One region of the Streptomyces sp. NBC_00075 genome, then DNA from elsewhere that is predicted to be linked to it. Evidence: riboswitches for the same ligand, from Rfam matches in the RefSeq annotation. Region 1 holds a riboswitch; each other region holds the start of a gene.
The links. Region 1 has a riboswitch for cyclic di-AMP ahead of OG787_RS42930 (C40 family peptidase). Riboswitches for the same ligand answer to the same signal wherever they lie in the genome.
Positions count from the first base shown of each region.

Region 2: another riboswitch for cyclic di-AMP. It lies ahead of OG787_RS25640 (M23 family metallopeptidase); the one in region 1 lies ahead of OG787_RS42930 (C40 family peptidase).
Region 3: another riboswitch for cyclic di-AMP. It lies ahead of OG787_RS18410 (transglycosylase SLT domain-containing protein); the one in region 1 lies ahead of OG787_RS42930 (C40 family peptidase).
Region 4: another riboswitch for cyclic di-AMP. It lies ahead of OG787_RS10695 (M23 family metallopeptidase); the one in region 1 lies ahead of OG787_RS42930 (C40 family peptidase).

Region 1 covers NZ_CP108243.1:9,804,062-9,807,963, forward strand. The annotation lists gene OG787_RS42920 (LysR family transcriptional regulator) at 17-943, opposite strand; gene OG787_RS42925 (LysE family translocator) at 1,053-1,673, shown strand; gene OG787_RS42930 (C40 family peptidase) at 1,743-2,216, opposite strand; cyclic di-AMP (ydaO/yuaA leader) riboswitch at 2,220-2,431, opposite strand; gene OG787_RS42935 (hypothetical protein) at 2,782-3,090, opposite strand; gene OG787_RS42940 (ATP-dependent Clp protease proteolytic subunit) at 3,098-3,742, opposite strand.
Region 2 covers NZ_CP108243.1:5,884,678-5,888,579, forward strand. The annotation lists gene OG787_RS25625 (dihydrofolate reductase family protein) at 1-211, shown strand, start outside; tRNA gene OG787_RS25630 (tRNA-Met) at 279-352, shown strand; gene OG787_RS25635 (PP2C family protein-serine/threonine phosphatase) at 560-1,678, shown strand; cyclic di-AMP (ydaO/yuaA leader) riboswitch at 1,950-2,107, shown strand; gene OG787_RS25640 (M23 family metallopeptidase) at 2,119-3,189, shown strand; gene OG787_RS25645 (aldo/keto reductase) at 3,305-3,902, shown strand, end outside.
Region 3 covers NZ_CP108243.1:4,287,301-4,291,202, reverse strand. The annotation lists gene OG787_RS18420 (FAD-dependent oxidoreductase) at 1-790, shown strand, start outside; gene OG787_RS18415 (HAD family hydrolase) at 959-1,816, shown strand; gene OG787_RS18410 (transglycosylase SLT domain-containing protein) at 1,829-2,326, opposite strand; cyclic di-AMP (ydaO/yuaA leader) riboswitch at 2,330-2,496, opposite strand; gene OG787_RS18405 (polyprenyl synthetase family protein) at 3,137-3,902, shown strand, end outside.
Region 4 covers NZ_CP108243.1:2,519,402-2,523,303, forward strand. The annotation lists gene OG787_RS10680 (GNAT family N-acetyltransferase) at 1-91, opposite strand, end outside; gene OG787_RS10685 (HPr family phosphocarrier protein) at 270-551, shown strand; gene OG787_RS10690 (GntR family transcriptional regulator) at 717-1,412, opposite strand; gene OG787_RS10695 (M23 family metallopeptidase) at 1,601-2,395, opposite strand; cyclic di-AMP (ydaO/yuaA leader) riboswitch at 2,409-2,576, opposite strand; gene OG787_RS10700 (M16 family metallopeptidase) at 2,792-3,902, opposite strand, start outside.

The DNA.
Region 1 (3,902 bases):
AGGTATCGGTTCGTTCCTAGGCTCCGGTCCCGCCGACGTGGGCCCGCCCGAACGCGCCCCGCAGCAGGGCGCGGAAGGCGTCGGCGGCCGGGGCTGTCTCGTCGGTGCGGCGGACGACCGAGATCGTGCGGCGCAGGTCGCCGGGTTCCAGGAGCCGGGTGCCGACCGGGGTGACCGCCGTCCGCGCGACCATCTCCGGTACGACCGCCACCCCGAGGCCCGCGCTGACCAGCGCGCACACCAGGGCGTACCCCGGTGTCGCCACCAGCACCGACGGGGTCGCGCCGGCCCGGGCGAGGGCGGCCTCGACGCCCTGGCGGGGCGGATGGTCCGGCGCCATGCTGACCAGCGGCTGGCCCGCCAGCTCGGCCAGCGGCAGCCTCGACGCCTCCCCGGCCAGCACATGGCCGGGTGCGGTCACGAGGACCAGCTCCTCGACGAGGACCGGCTCGGCGGTGACTGATCCCGGTAGGGGCGCGGGTGGGGCCGGTTCGTAGGTGTGCGTGAGTGCGAGATCGACCTCCCCGGCGGCTACGGCGGCCACCCCGGCCGGCGGTTCGTAGTCCGCGACCGACAGCCGTACGTCCGGATGGGCCCGGCGGAACGCGCTCAGGACTGGTGGCAGCAGCTGGATCCCGGCCGTCTGGAAGGTGCCGAGACGGAGCGTGCCGCCCGACAGCCCGGTGAGTTGTGACAGTTCGTGCCGGGCGCGGTCCAGCTCGTCCAGTACCCGGCGGGCCCGTGCCACCAGCAGCTCGCCCGCCGGTGTGAGCCTGGCTCCCCGGTGATGCCGTACGAGCAGCGCGGTGCCCGTCTCCCGTTCCAGCTTGGCGAGTTGCTGCGAGAGCGCGGGCGGGGAGTAGCCGAGGCGCTCGGCGGCGCGGGTGATGGACCCGGCCTCGGCGACCGCCACGAGAGCGGCGAGGCGTGTGGGGTCGTACATCCTGCGGCTCCAGGGACGGAGGCGATGGCCAAGGCTTAACACCTGCTTAAGGCAGACCCAGGATATTCGACATACCTGCTGAAGGCCGGGCCGGGGCACGCTGGACGCCATGGACGCACAGCTCATCGCCTTCACCGGGGTCGCCGCGGGCATGGTCGCCATGCCGGGCGCAGATTTCACCGTCGTCGTGCGCAACGCCCTCGTCTCCCGGCGGGCCGGGGTCGCGTGTGCGCTGGGGATCACCGGCGGGCTGCTCCTGCACACCGCGCTGGCCGTCGCCGGTGTCGCCGCCGTGCTCACGGCGGTGCCCGCGCTCTTCCGCGCGCTGCAACTGCTGGGCGGAGCCTATGTGTTGTATCTCGGCGCGCGAACCCTGTGGTCGCTGCGCGGGCGCCGGGCCGAGGTGGCCGACGAGGCGCGGGCCGCCGTACGGCCGATGCGTCAGGGCTTCGTCACCAACGCGCTCAATCCCAAGGCGCCCATCACGTTCCTGAGTCTGCTGCCGCAGTTCGTGCCGGCGGGCGCTCCCGCCCTGCCCAGGACACTGCTGCTCGCGCTGATCATCGTGGCGCTGGCCCTGGTGTGGTTCCCGGCGGTGGCAATTCTGGTGGACCGGCTGGGGCGGTGGTTGCGCCGGCCACGGGCCGCCCGGGCCGTCGAGGCGGTCACCGGCACCGCGCTGACGGTCCTCGGGGCGCTGCTCCTGCTGGAGCCGCTGCTGTCGCTGTGACGGGCTGACGGGCTACGGGTCCCGGGGCGGGACGGCGGCTCCGGAAACCGCCGTACCGCCCCGGGGAGGTCAGCTGACCCGGCCGTACCAGACGCTCTTCGTCCAGATCTTCTGGAGCTTCACGACATCCCCGGTCTTCGGGGAGTGCCAGATCTTTCCCTTCCCGGCGTAGATGCCCACGTGGTAGACGTTCGAGCCCGAGTGGAAGAAGACCAGGTCCCCGCCGCGGCGGCTCTTGGCGGAGATGTGCTTGGTCTTGTTGTACTGGGCCGCCGCCGTACGAGGCAGCTTCTTGCCCGCCTTCTTGTACGAGTACAGCGTGAACCCTGAGCAGTCGAACCTGTTCGGTCCCGTGGCGCCGTACTTGTACGGAGAGCCCTTCTTGGAGGCCGCGATCTGAAGTGCCTTCGTCGACGGCGCGATTGCCGCGGCTTCGGTCGCGACTCCCGGTATCACCAGGGTGCCGCCCACGGCGGCGAGGGTGAGGGCCGAGGCCGTACCGGCTCGGGACATCATCGACGGAACACGATTGAGCGCAGACATGCGCAACCCTTCGTCAGCCGCCTGTGAAGGATGACCTGTCGGATTCGGGCTGGCGAAGTTGCCCGGCCGCTGACGCGGCTTCACCCCAAGGGCTGCTCGGCCCGGTCATGGCGTGACCGTCCCGGCGACCCGTCGTGCCTGGGTCCTCCACTCCTGCCGATGCACATCTGTCGACCGGTCATCCGGGAGGCGGCAGGACTCGGCGTCCACCCGGATCGCCCCACCGTTGTGGCGGGGGCTTGTCGTCAGGAAGGGATCTTGGCTCATGGAAGTAGGAAAATCCCAATGGAATCAGGGCTTTGTGGCGTTACTCACCCGTGACCCATTCGGGTGGACACCCGTACCCTCGGGCCAATTGGGCGAGGGTCGCGCACCCCCGGACCAGCACGGAAACATCGCGGTTCCGGCTGTCAACTACGCGCGTCGCGCAAGCCGAACGGGCCGACCGGGGGACATGTCGCTACGCCGAACGGGGGATGACTTCCAGTCACTCCCCGGCTCGTTCCGGACAGTCCGTCGCCGGGAGGGACGGGCCCGCCCGATACGGGTCCGCCGACCGGGTGGGTCAACTGGCGGGCTCACGCGGAACGGTGACACGCGCCGTTCGGCGCTCCCCGTCGAGAACGCGCAGCGCACGCGCCAGCGTATGGGCATGCACCTCCGCTTCGCCACGCTGATGCATCAACTCCAGCGCGTCCCGCAGCGCCACCGCCTTGGCGACCAGAGCCTGCGCGGCCCGCAGTCCGCGGTACGTGTCGCCGTGATAGGCGGGGTTGATACGGCCGAGCAGATCGGCCACTTCGAGGTAACGGTCGATCAACTCGCCCTCCGCGCGCGTCAGGGCGGGCAGCGGAGGCAGTTCGGGCGGAAGCATCGGTGGCTCACCTCGTGCCGGGGGCGGGGTCCGAGGACCTGCGGCTGGGCACGACGCGGTCCACCAGCCCGTACTCCAGGGCGGCCTGCGCGTCGAGGATCTTGTCCCGCTCGATGTCCGCGGCGACCTGCTCCGGGCTCTGTCCGGTGTGCCGTACGAGCAGTTCCTCCAGCAGGGTACGGATCCGGCCCATCTCCTGTGCCTGAATGGCCAGATCGCTCACCTGTCCCTGGATCGGCCCGGACAGCGAGGGCTGGTGGATCAGCACCCGGGCCCCCGGCAGCGCGCTGCGCTTGCCCGGCGTACCCGCGGCCAGCAGCACGGCCGCCGCGGAGGCCGCCTGCCCCAGACAGATCGTCTCGATGTCGCAGGTGACGAACTGCATCGTGTCGTAGATCGCCGTCATCGCGCTGAACGAGCCGCCGGGGGAGTTGATGTACAGCGAGATGTCCCGGTCGGGCGCCAGATATTCGAGATGCATGAACTGCGCCATCACGTCGTTGGCCGAGGTGTCGTCGACGGGCGTCCCCAGAAAGACGATCCGCTCCTCCAGCAGCTTCGAGTACGGATCCATCGTCCGGTGCCCGGCACTGGTGCGTTCGGTGAACTCGGGCAGGACATAGCGGGCTGACGGTTCGTCGGTGTCGTTCATGGGACGCGCCTCCTCGATGGCTTCCGTAAGAAATGTACAGGACGTACAGAGATCGACGCGAGAGGGCACATGAGCTTTTCGGCCCAGGGTTCGGCAGCGCCCCATAGGGGCGCGGGGAACTGCGCGATCAGCCACGGCGCCGCCGCAGTGAACCGACAAC
Region 2 (3,902 bases), 3.9 Mb from region 1:
CTGTGCCCGCCGCGCCTCCCGCCCCGCGCCCTGCGCCCGGCTGATCCTCGACGCGGGCGTCCGCCGGGTGGTGACCGCCTGGCGTGAGCCGGACACCTTCGTGGTCGCGGCCGACGGAAACGCCCTGCTCACGGGCGAGGGCGTCGAGGTCGTCGTCCTCCCCGAGTACGAGGAGCGGGCCAAGGCCCCCAACGCCCACCTGCCCGACTGACGATCAAGCGTGGTGATCAAACGTGGTGATGAGGGTCCCGCAGATGGCGTATAGTTGTGTTCAGCGGCGCGGGGTGGAGCAGCTCGGTAGCTCGCTGGGCTCATAACCCAGAGGTCGCAGGTTCAAATCCTGTCCCCGCTACTGAAGGCCCAGGGCCGGAAACCAAGAAATTGGTTTCCGGCCCTGAGTCGTTTCCGGGACCGTCCTCTTTCTTCCTCCTCCTCCTTCTTCGTCCGCCCCCACTCTTCTTCTTAGCCCGGTCGGTCCACCCCGCTCGCTCTCCCCGGCCGCTCCCGAAAACCTGGACCGACGGGACGGGTGATCGGCGGGAAGCGGGAGACGAGACGAGTGGCGCGGTCGGGAGAGCCGGGATCGCCGGACGAGGCGCTGGTGGTCTCCCGGGTGCGGACCCTCGTCCGCGTCCTGCCCGCGATCCTGATCGTCACCGGGATCATCTACGACGTCGCCACCCCGCGCGCCTTCACCGCGGTCCCCTTCTTCACGGCCGCCCCCCTCATCGCCGCCCCGCTCTCCTCGCTGCGCACCACGACGGTCACCGGCGCCGCCGCGCTCCTTGCCGAGTTCCTGGTCCACCTCCGCTTCGGGTTCTCCCTGGACGCCGACACGATCACCGAGACGATCACCGTGGCCACGGTCGCCGTCCTGGCCGTCGTCATCAACCGGGTCGTACGCAGGGGCGACCGCCGCCTCGCCACCGCCCACGAGATCGCCGAGGCCGCGCAACGCGCCGTACTGCCCGAACCGGACGCCCGCATCGGCGGCTTCGAGATCGCCGCCCGGTACGAGGCCGCCCAGGCGGGTGCCTTCATCGGCGGCGACCTGTACGCCGTGCAGGACACCCCGTACGGCCTGCGGCTCGTCCTCGGGGACGTGCGGGGCAAGGGGATGGGGGCCGTGGCGGCCGTCGCCGTCGTCATCGGGGCGTTCCGGGAGGCCGCCGAGCAGGAGGCGACCCTGGAGGCGGTCGCCCAGCGGCTGGAGCGGGCCCTCGCCCGTGAGGGCGCCCGGCGGGGCGGTCTGGAGGCCAGTGAGGGCTTCGCCACCGCCGTACTCGCCGAACTCCCGCACGGCGACGGGATCGTACGCGTGGTCAACCGCGGTCACCCCCCGCCCCTGCTCCTCGACACCGACGGCACCCTGCGCGTCCTCACCCCGGCCGAACCCGCGCTGCCGCTCGGTATGGGCGACCTCGGCGGCGGGCCCGACCGCGCCGAGACGACGCCCTTTCCCGGCGGCGCGATCCTGCTCCTGCACACCGACGGGCTGTCCGAGGCCCGCGACGGACACGGCGTCTTCTTCGACCCGGCCGACCGGCTCGCGGGCCGGGTCTTCCGCGCCCCGGCCACTCTCCTCGCCGCCCTCGCCGACGAGGTGCGCCGGCACTCGGGCGGCGGCACGACGGACGACATGGCGCTGCTCGCCGTACGCCGTCCCATCAGCTCTTAGGGCTCTTCCTGGTGCTCTCACGTTCTCGAATTCTCATCGGTTGTCACCAAGGGTGAGTGAACGATCCCGCTCCGCATAACATCTGACACACAGTCAAAACTCAGCAGTCACTTAGAACACGGCCAACTCGCCCGATTTTCACCGGTGGTGACCCGGAACGTCCTCGGGAAAAGCGTTAACGATCAACGGGAACAGCTTGGAATACGGGGCCCTGGTCTATTAACGTTCGATAACGCAGCGCGGTCGTCCCAGCCGTCACAAGAGTCGGCTCCGTGCGCACGCGCCGAATCCCGCAAGGGAACCGGGGAACCACCAACTTGGGGTGAATCGCTCGTCCGCCGCCGTGGCGACACGGCAGGTATACGCGCGTAGGAGACCTTCCTGCTCCGAACCCGTCAGCTAACCCGGTAGGCGAGAAGGAAGGAAAGGAGCACGCCCACGTGGCGTCAAACCCGGCCGCCCCAGAGGCCCCGTTCGTACCGAGTCAGCGCAGCAGCGAGACCGAGGACGGGAAGATCCCGACCTTCGGCTTCGGCAGCCGTCGCACCGACGAGGGCCCCTGGGAGGAGTGGAATCCCAGCGCGGACACCACTCGTCCGGTTCGCGGCCGGCACCGCGTCGGCAAGCAGCGCGGCGGCGGAGGACTTGCCCGCAGCTCCACCGTTCTCGGCGTCGGCGTCATAGCCGCTGTCGGCGGGGCCGGCATGGCCACCGCGCAGACCGGCAAGCCGCCGGTCTCCATCTCCATCCCCGACCTGCCGTCCGTCGGCTCGCCCTTCGCGGGCGACGACGACTCGGACGCCGAGCCCCAGGGCTCCCCCAACGCGCTCAGCAGCGTCGGGGTCACCTCCGAGGAGACCGAGCAGGGCACCAGCGACGCGGGTGAGGCCCTGCGCGCCCGCATCATCCTCCAGGCCGAGCAGCAGAAGGACCAGGCCGAGGCCAAGGTCCAGCAGGCCGCCCAGGACGCCGCCGCGAAGAAGGCCGCCGCCGAGGCCGCCCAGGTGAAGCGCGAGGCCGCCGCGAAGGCCGCCGCCGCGAAGAAGAAGGCGGCAGAGGAAGCCGCGGCGAAGCTGGAGGCCGCGCGGCTCGCCGAGCTGGCCAAGCAGTACACGCTGCCCACCTCCTCGTACACGATCACCTCGACGTTCGGCCAGGCCGGCTCGCTGTGGTCCTCCGGCTACCACACCGGCCTCGACTTCGCTGCTCCCACCGGTACCCCGCTCAAGGCGGTCCACACCGGCACGATCACCGAGGCGGGCTGGAGCGGCTCGTACGGCTACCGCACGATCCTCACCCTCGAGGACGGCACCGAGATCTGGTACGCCCACCAGTCCTCGATCAACGTCAGCGTCGGCCAGAAGGTCAACACGGGTGACGTGATCGGCCGCGTCGGCGCCACCGGCAACGTCACCGGGGCCCACCTTCACATGGAGGTCCACACCAGCAGCTCGGACACCGCGGGGATCGACCCGATGGCGTGGCTGCGGAGCATGGGCCTCAACCCGTAAGCCGTACGTTGCTAGATTCCGACTGACTCTGGCTGATTCCGACTGATTCCGGCGTTCACGCGATGTTCGTGAACAGCCGGAATCAGTGCGTCCGGGGCGGGCGTTGACGTTGAGCATGACTGCTACGGCTCTTCGCAAGCTCGGATCATCGGACCTAGAGGTCTTCCCGCTCGCCCTCGGCGGCAACGTCTTCGGCTGGACCGCCGACGAGAAGGCGTCCTTCGAGGTGCTCGACGCCTACGCCGCCGCCGGCGGCAACTTCCTCGACACCGCCGACTCCTACTCGGCCTGGATCGACGGCAACCAGGGCGGCGAGTCCGAGACCATCATCGGCAAGTGGATCAAGTCGCGCGGCAACCGCGCGGACATCGTCGTCGCGACGAAGGTCAGCCAGCATCCCGACTTCCCCGGCCTCTCGGGCGCCAACATCAAGGCCGCCGCCGACGCCTCGCTCCGCCGCCTCGACACCGACTACATCGACCTCTACTTCACGCACTTCGACCGGCCCGAGGTGCCCGTCGAGGAGATCATCGGCGCCCTCGACGAACTCGTCACCGCGGGCAAGGTGCGGCACATCGCCGTCTCCAACATCTCGCCGGAACGGCTCCAGGACTCCCTGGACTTCTCCGACCGCGAGGGCCTGGCCAAGTACGTGGCCATCCAGCCGCACTACAACCTGGTCTCCCGCGACACGTACGAGGGTGCGCGACAGG
Region 3 (3,902 bases), 5.5 Mb from region 1:
GCATCTGCCCCCGGAGCTGGCCGGCGCCGCGCCGGACGGGCCCTCGCCCACGGGTCCGGTGTCCCACAGTTCGCAGCACCATGATCTGGGCCGGTTCGCGGGCCGGGAGCTGATCGTCGTCGGTGCGGGCCAGTCCGCGCTGGAGACGGCGGCGCTGGCGGCGGAGGCGGGGGCGCGGGTACGGGTGGTGTCGCGGGGGCGGGGTCGCGTCGCCTTCGGCGCGCCCCCGTGGCGGCAGCCCAGGCTGCGGCCCGAGTCGCCGTTCGGCAACGCGTGGTCGCTCTGGGCCCTCACCTACTACCCGCATCCCTACCGCCATCTCCCGGCCCAGGCCCGCCACTATCTGGTCCGCCGGGTCCTCGGACCGCTCGGGGCGTGGTGGCTGCGCGACCGGTTCGAGGGGAAGGTGGAGGTCAGCGAGGTCGCGCGGATCGTACGGGCAACGGGAGGCGCAGGGGAGACCGGGGGCTCCGGCGGCGGGCGGCCGGTGCTGACCGTGGAGGATCTCGGCGGCCGCACCCGGGAGTTGTCGGCCGACCACGTCATATCCGCGACCGGCTACCGCGTCGACATCGCCGCGATGGACTTCCTCGGTCACGAACTGCGTACGGAGCTGGCGGTGAGCCGGGGCACGCCGAGGCTCGGTGCCGGGTATGTCTCCTCCGTACCGGGGCTGTACTTCACGGGGTTGCCGGCGGCAGCTTCGTACGGGCCGGTGATGCGGTTCGTGTGCGGTACGGAGTTCGCGTCACCGAGGCTGGTGGGGCATCTGGCGGCCGCGCACGGATAGGGCGCGGACGGGGGCGGGCGACAACGGCGGCGGACCGCGATCTCATGCCGTTCGGGCCTTCCCGGGGCGGGAGTTGGGGCAGGCTGGGAGGCTGTTGCTGCCGGGATGCCGAACGTCGTCCGGTTCGGGCGGAGACCGATGTGCCGAACGATCCGTATTCTCTGGATCATGGCCGCTCCCACCTCATACGCACTTATCGCCACGGACCTGGACGGAACGCTCCTGCGTGCCGATGACACGCTCTCCGACCGGTCGCGGACCGCGTTGGCGCGTGCCACGGCCGCCGGCGCCCGGCATCTGGTGGTGACGGGACGGCCTGCGCCGAGAGTCCGGCCGCTGCTCGACGACCTCGGGGCCGGGGGGCTCGCGGTGTGCGGACAGGGCGCGCAGTTGTACGACGCCGGCGCGGACCGTCTGCTCTGGTCGGTGACCCTGGACCAGGAGCTGGCGGAGACCGCGCTCGGCAAGATCGAGGCGGAGGTCGGGCAGGTGTACGCCGCCGTGGACCAGGACGGTGTCGACGGGCTGACGCTCATCGAACCCGGGTATCTGATGCCGCACCCGACGCTGCCCGCCGTACGGGTGCCGCACCGGGACGACCTGTGGGCCGCGCCCATCAGCAAGGTGCTGCTGCGTCACCCGTCCCTGTCCGACGACGAGTTGGCGTCGGCGGCGCGTGGAGCGGTCGGTTCGCTCGCGACCGTCACCATGTCGGGGCCCGGCACCGTCGAACTCCAGCCATGCGGCATCACCAAGGCGACGGGGCTCGCGCTCGCCGCCGAGTACCTCGGGCTGGCCTCGTCCGCCACCATCGCCTTCGGCGACATGCCCAATGACATCCCCATGTTCGACTGGGCGGCCCATGGGGTGGCCATGGCCAACGCCCATCCCGAACTCAAGGCGGTGGCGGACGAGGTCACCCTCTCGAACGAGGACGACGGGATCGCGGTCGTGCTGGAGCGGCTGTTCGGAGCCGGAACCGGGGACGGGGACGGGAACTGGAGCGCGGACGGGGCGTGGCGGTGAGGGCGGGCCGGCCTAGTAGGCGCCGTACACGTTGTCTATCGAGCCGTATCGCGCAGCCGCGTAGTTGCAGGCCGCTGTGATGTTCGCGATCGGGTCGTAGGGGTCGTACGAGGTGCCGGCGACGTGGTAGGCGGCGAAGGTCGGGTCGATGACCTGGAGGAGGCCCTTGGAGGGGGTGCCGGCTGCCGCGTTCGAGTCCCAGAGGTTGATGGCGTTCGGGTTGCCCGACGACTCGCGGATGATGTTGCGGTAGATGCCGTTGTACGTTCCCGGGATTCCGTTCTGCGCCATGATGTCGAGCGATTCGCGGATCCAGCCGTCCAGGTTGTTCGCGTAGTTCGTCGCCGACGACACGGACACGGCGGACGACGGTGCGGCTGATGCCGTTGTCGCGGTCAGGAAGGGAAAGGCCAGGGCTACGGCGGCCGTTCCGGTGATGGCGAGTGTGCGCGGGAGCGTGAGCGGGCGGCGGGTGGTTCTCGCGCGCTGGTGCTGACCTCGTGCGGGCATGGTGAGTCCTCTCCGACGCCTACGAGGTGAGCTGTCGGGTTTGGGCGGGAGATGCCCGGCCGGGCGCCTGTGTCGGCGCGCGACTTCACCCCTAGCCGCTCCGGCGTCGTGCCCGGACCGGCGGCTTACCTGGGTCCCCCGCTCCTGCCTGCGTGAGTCACGTGTGGGTGGGTGGGATGGTGCTCTGCGGGCGGTGGCAGGATTCGGCGATCCGCCCGGCGTGGCGAGAACGTATGCGAGAGCACACGGGTGGAACAAGGGGCGGAAACGCAGGACTTGGTCATTTGGGGCGCCCGTTGGGGACAAAACGGGCGGAGGTGTGGAGTGGGTGGGAAGTAACTTGCCTTTTGCGAACGGGGAGTTTGCGGGGGAGAGGGTGGCGGGGGCTGGAATTTGGAGTGACTTGAATCACGGGGTGGGGGTAGTTGTGGCCTGAGCGAGGCGAGTGGGGTGAATAGGGGTTTTTAGGGTTTTTAGGCTTCTTGTGGGCGTGTCTGCCGGGAGGGTGGAACCTCTCGTGCGATGCGCGTCGTTGTCGTAGCGACGGGTACGGCGGGTGCCGTCGGGGAGGTGGTGGCGTATGCGCGGGTGCGATCACTGGTGTGACGGGTGGGGCGCGGGATGTTTATGAATGTCCATACTTATGGGCTGATCAAAAACATTCCGGTCGTGATCCGATACCGCCTGGCCTGGACGGGCGGGCGCTCGTGGTGATCGAAACGTGACCGGATACGCTGACTTGAGTGATGGCAGCGACCTATCGGCACACCGTGTGACCGCCAGTAGACACCAGCAGACAGGAGATCCCTCGTGACCGTCGTCGGGCCGTTCGGGCTGAGCGTGCGGGACCAGGCTCTCGAAGCCGATGTCCAGGCCGGATTGGCGGCTGTCGAGGAAGGGTTGCTCGAAGCCACCAAGAGCGAGGTGCCCTTCATCACGGAGGCCGCGCAGCACCTCGTACGGGCCGGCGGGAAGCGGTTCCGGCCGTTGCTCGTGATGCTCGCCTCGCAGTTCGGGGACCGGTACGCGCCGGGGATCGTGCCGTCGGCGGTGGTGGTGGAGCTGACCCACCTCGCGACGCTGTACCACGACGACGTCATGGACGAGGCCGAGGTGCGGCGCGGGGTGCCCAGCGCCAACACGCGCTGGGGGAACTCCGTCGCGGTCCTGACCGGCGACTTTCTCTTCGCGCGCGCCTCGCACATCCTCGCCGACCTCGGGCCCGAGGCGGTGCGGGTGCAGGCGGAGGCGTTCGAGCGGCTGGTGACCGGGCAGATCCTGGAGACGGCGGGGCCGTCCGACGGGCGGGACCCGGTCGAGCACTACCTGGACGTACTGGGCGGGAAGACCGGGTCGCTGGTGGCCGTGGCCTGCCGGTTCGGGGCGATGATGTCCGGCGCCGACGACAGTGTCGTGGACGTGCTCACCCAGTACGGGGAGCGGCTCGGGGTCGCCTTCCAGCTCGCGGACGACGTGCTGGACATCGCGTCCGACTCCCACGAGTCCGGGAAGACGCCCGGGACGGATCTGCGGGAGGGCATTCCCACGATGCCCGTGCTGCGGTTGCGCGAGCGGG
Region 4 (3,902 bases), 7.3 Mb from region 1:
TGGGCCGGATGCGGGCGGTGCCGCCGTCGCGCAGCACGACGTCCGCCTCCCAGTGGGCGGGGTACTCGTGCCGGTCCGACGAGTTCTGCATGCGCCCCAGAGTACGGCTCGCGTACGACAACGTCGCGAGGCAGTCTGTGGGGACCGAAGTCGGGCCCAGGCCGGGGTCCGAACGCGGTTCCGGGACAGGTTTCCACCTGCCTCCCGGAACGCTTCACGCTATGGAACAATGGTCTAGACAACCCTGAGACAGTGAAGGGCAGCATCACATGGCTGAGCGCCGCGTCAACGTCGGCTGGGCGGAGGGCCTCCACGCCCGCCCCGCCTCCATCTTCGTCCGTGCGGCCACGGCCGCCGGCGTCCCCATGACGATCGCCAAGGCCGACGGCAACCCCGTCAACGCGGCCTCCATGCTGGCGGTCCTCGGCCTGGGTGCCCAGGGCGGCGAGGAGATCGTCCTCGCCTCCGAGGCGGAGGGCGCCGACGCGGCGCTCGACCGCCTGGCGAAGCTGGTGGCCGAGGGACTCGAGGAACTTCCCGAGACGGTCTGAGAAATTGAAGGCGCCGACTGCCGCGGTCAGCCGTCGCCTCAAAGGCACCACCCGCACACGTGAAGGGCTCACCCGGAATTCCGGGTGAGCCCTTCACGTTTATCGTTTATGGGCAGCAGAAATAATCCCCCGCGAATTCCACCCTCTTTGTATACGGCGCCCGTGTTAATGACGCAGGCCCGTCATGTTTACGGGATGTTGCGAAGTCCTCACACGCTCCGGGCGGTCTCCGCCGCCCGGAAAGCGCAGCCGGTGCGCGCCGGTCGCCCGCTCGGTGTGCAGCGCCGTGACGGCTCGCGCCCGCTCACTGTCGCCGCGCGCCACGGCGTCCACGATCGCCCCGTGCTCGGTCCAGGACTCGACGGGATTGGCCGGGGCCTCCACCGCGTACATCCAGGCGATCTTGTGCCGGAGCTGGGTGAGCGTCGAGGTCAGGGCGTGGCTTCCGGAGGCCTGGGCGAGCGTCTCGTGGAACCAGCCGCCCAGGGAGCGCAGATCCTCGCTGTTGCCCCTCCTGGCCCGCTCCTGCCCCAGCCTGACCAGGCCGCGCAGCACTTTCAGATGGGCCTCGGTGCGTCGCTGGGCGGCCCGGGAGGCACCCAGCGGCTCCAGGAGCATGCGCATCTCCAGCAGGTCGGAGGCCTCCTGCTCGGTCGGTTCCGCGACGCACGCGCCCGCGTGCCGCCGGGTGACCACGAAGCCCTCGGCCTCCAGGGTGCGCAGGGCCTCGCGGACGGGGACGCGCGAGACGCCGTACCGGCGCGCGAGCAGTTCCTCGGTGAGCCGGCTGCCGCGCTCGTAGACACCGGCGACGATGTCGTCCCGGATCGCCGTGCATACCGAGTGCGCCGGAATACGCATGTCCGACCTCCGCTTTAATCCCCGTGAAACGTCGACGATTGACGTGTGTTCAGTGACTCTATTGCAGAGAACCGGAATTTCCGACGGCAGGCCGGAATCCGGGGATATTTTTTGGACACAGGGCCGTCGGAAACGCCGAAAGCCCCGGCTCGGGGAGCCGGGGCCACGACAAGAGATGCGCGTGGTTGTCAGACGTTCACACCGTGCGAGCGGAGGTAGGCGACGGGGTCCATGTCCGAGCCGTACTCCGCGGTCGTGCGGGCCTCGAAGTGGAGGTGCGCACCGGTGACGTTGCCGGTGGCCCCGGAGAGACCTATCTGCTGCCCCGGGGTGACCGTCTGGCCGACGGACACGTTGATGGACGACAGATGACCGTACTGAGTGTACGTACCATCAATCATCTTGATCACGATGTTGTTGCCGTAGGAGCCGCCCCAGCCCGCCTCGACGACCGTGCCGGAGCCCACCGCGTGGACGGTGGTGCCGGACGAGGCGTGGAAGTCGATGCCGGTGTGGCTGCCGGAGGACCAGACGGCGCCGCCCGCCTTGTAGCCGGTGGAGATGTACGAGCCGGAGATCGGGGCGACGAAGGTGTTGAGGCGCTTGCGCTCGGCCTCGCGGGCGGCGCGGGCCTCCGCCTCGCGTGCCTCCTTGGCCCGCTCCTCCGCCTCCTTCTTCGCGGCGGCCAGGGCGCGTTTCTCGGCTGCGACGGCCCGCTTCTCGGCGGCGGCCTTCTCGGCGGCCTGCTCCTGGGCGGCGGCCTGCGCGTCGATCTTGTCGGCGAGCGTCTCGCCGATGGAGATCACCGGAGTGAGGCCGGTCTGCTCGACCGTGGACTCTGCGGCGAGCGCCGGGGCGGCGAGGCTGCCGACGGCGCCGGTGGTGGCGAGGGCCGCGACGCCTGCCGCGCGGACGGTGGTACGGGTGACGAGGCTGGGGCGGCGGGGACGACGGTGCTTCCCGGTGGCGCGGGTGAACGCCATGTAGTGGCTGGTCCTTTCCTTCCTTCTCGCCTACCGGGTTAGCTGACGGGTTCGGAGCAGGAAGGTCTCCTACGGACCCCCTCGCTGGGCGCGCGGGCGTCCGATTCACCCCAGGGACTGCACAGTGTGGGTCCCCGGCTCCCCTGGCTCGCGCCATGTGGGGACTCGGCGATGACTGTCCGGGTGCCGCGGCTGCGGCGTGGTGCGTGACGGACAGCCGGACCGACGCTAAGCCGCGTAACTTTCAATCAACAAACCGATCACGGGTTTTGTAGCGCATGCCACAGGGCAGACGGTCAACCTCTCCATCAATACGGGCAACTTGCCCATCAATATGGACAAGAGGGGCCCGGTGACGCTTCCGTCACCGGGCCCCTGTCGTGCATCGCGGTGCCGCTACTCGGCGGAAACGACGCTCACTTCGCCGATGCCGAGGGCCCTGACGGGCTCCTCGATCGTCGCCGCGTCACCGACGAGGACCGTCACCAGCCGGTCCACCGGGAAGGCGTTCACGGCCGCCGCGGTGGCCTCCACGGTGCCGGTGGCGGCGAGCTGCCGGTACAGCGTGGCCTGGTAGTCGTCGGGCAGGTGCTGCTCGACCTGGTCGGCCAGCGTGCTCGCCACGGCCGCCGCCGTCTCGTACTTGAGCGGGGCGACGCCCACCAGGTTCTGCACCGCGACATCGCGCTCGGCGTCGGTGAGCCCCTCGGCCGCGAGCGTGCGCAGCACCTTCCAGAGGTCCTCCAGGGCGGGACCGGTGTTCGGCGTGTCGACGGAGCCGCTGATGGCGAGCAGCGCGGCGCCCGTGCCGTCCGGGGCCGAGCGCAGGACCTGGCCGAACGCCCGCACACCGTAGGTGTAGCCCTTCTCCTCGCGCAGGACGCGGTCCAGGCGGGAGGTGAGGGTGCCGCCGAGGCAGTACGTGCCGAGGACCTGGGCGGCCCAGACACGGTCGTGCCGGTCGGCGCCGATGCGGCCGATGAGCAGCTGGGTCTGCACGGCGCCCGGGCGGTCCACGATCACGACGCGGCCGGTGTCGTCGGCGGTCACCGGCGGCACGGGCCGCGGCTGGGCCGTCGAACCGGTCCACGCCCCCAGGGTCTCGCCGAGCAGCGCGTCCAGGTCGACGCCGGTGAGGTCGCCGACGACCACGGCGGTGGCCGTGGCGGGGCGGACGTGCCTCTCGTAGAAGGCGCGTACGGCCGCGGAGTCGATCTTCGCGACCGTCTCCTCGGTGCCCTGGCGCGGCCGGGACATGCGCGAGGTCTCCGGGAACAGCTCCTTGTAGAGCTGCTTGGCGGAGCGGCGGGCCGGGTTGGCCGTCTCGTGCGGGATCTCGTCGAGCCGGTTGCGCACCAGCCTCTCGATCTCGCTGTCCGCGAACGCGGGTGCCCGGAGGGCGTCGGCCAGCAGACCGAGCGCCTTGGGGAGCCGTGACACGGGGACTTCGAGGCTGAGGCGGACGCAGGGGTGGTCGGCGTGCGCGTCGAGGGTGGCGCCGCAGCGC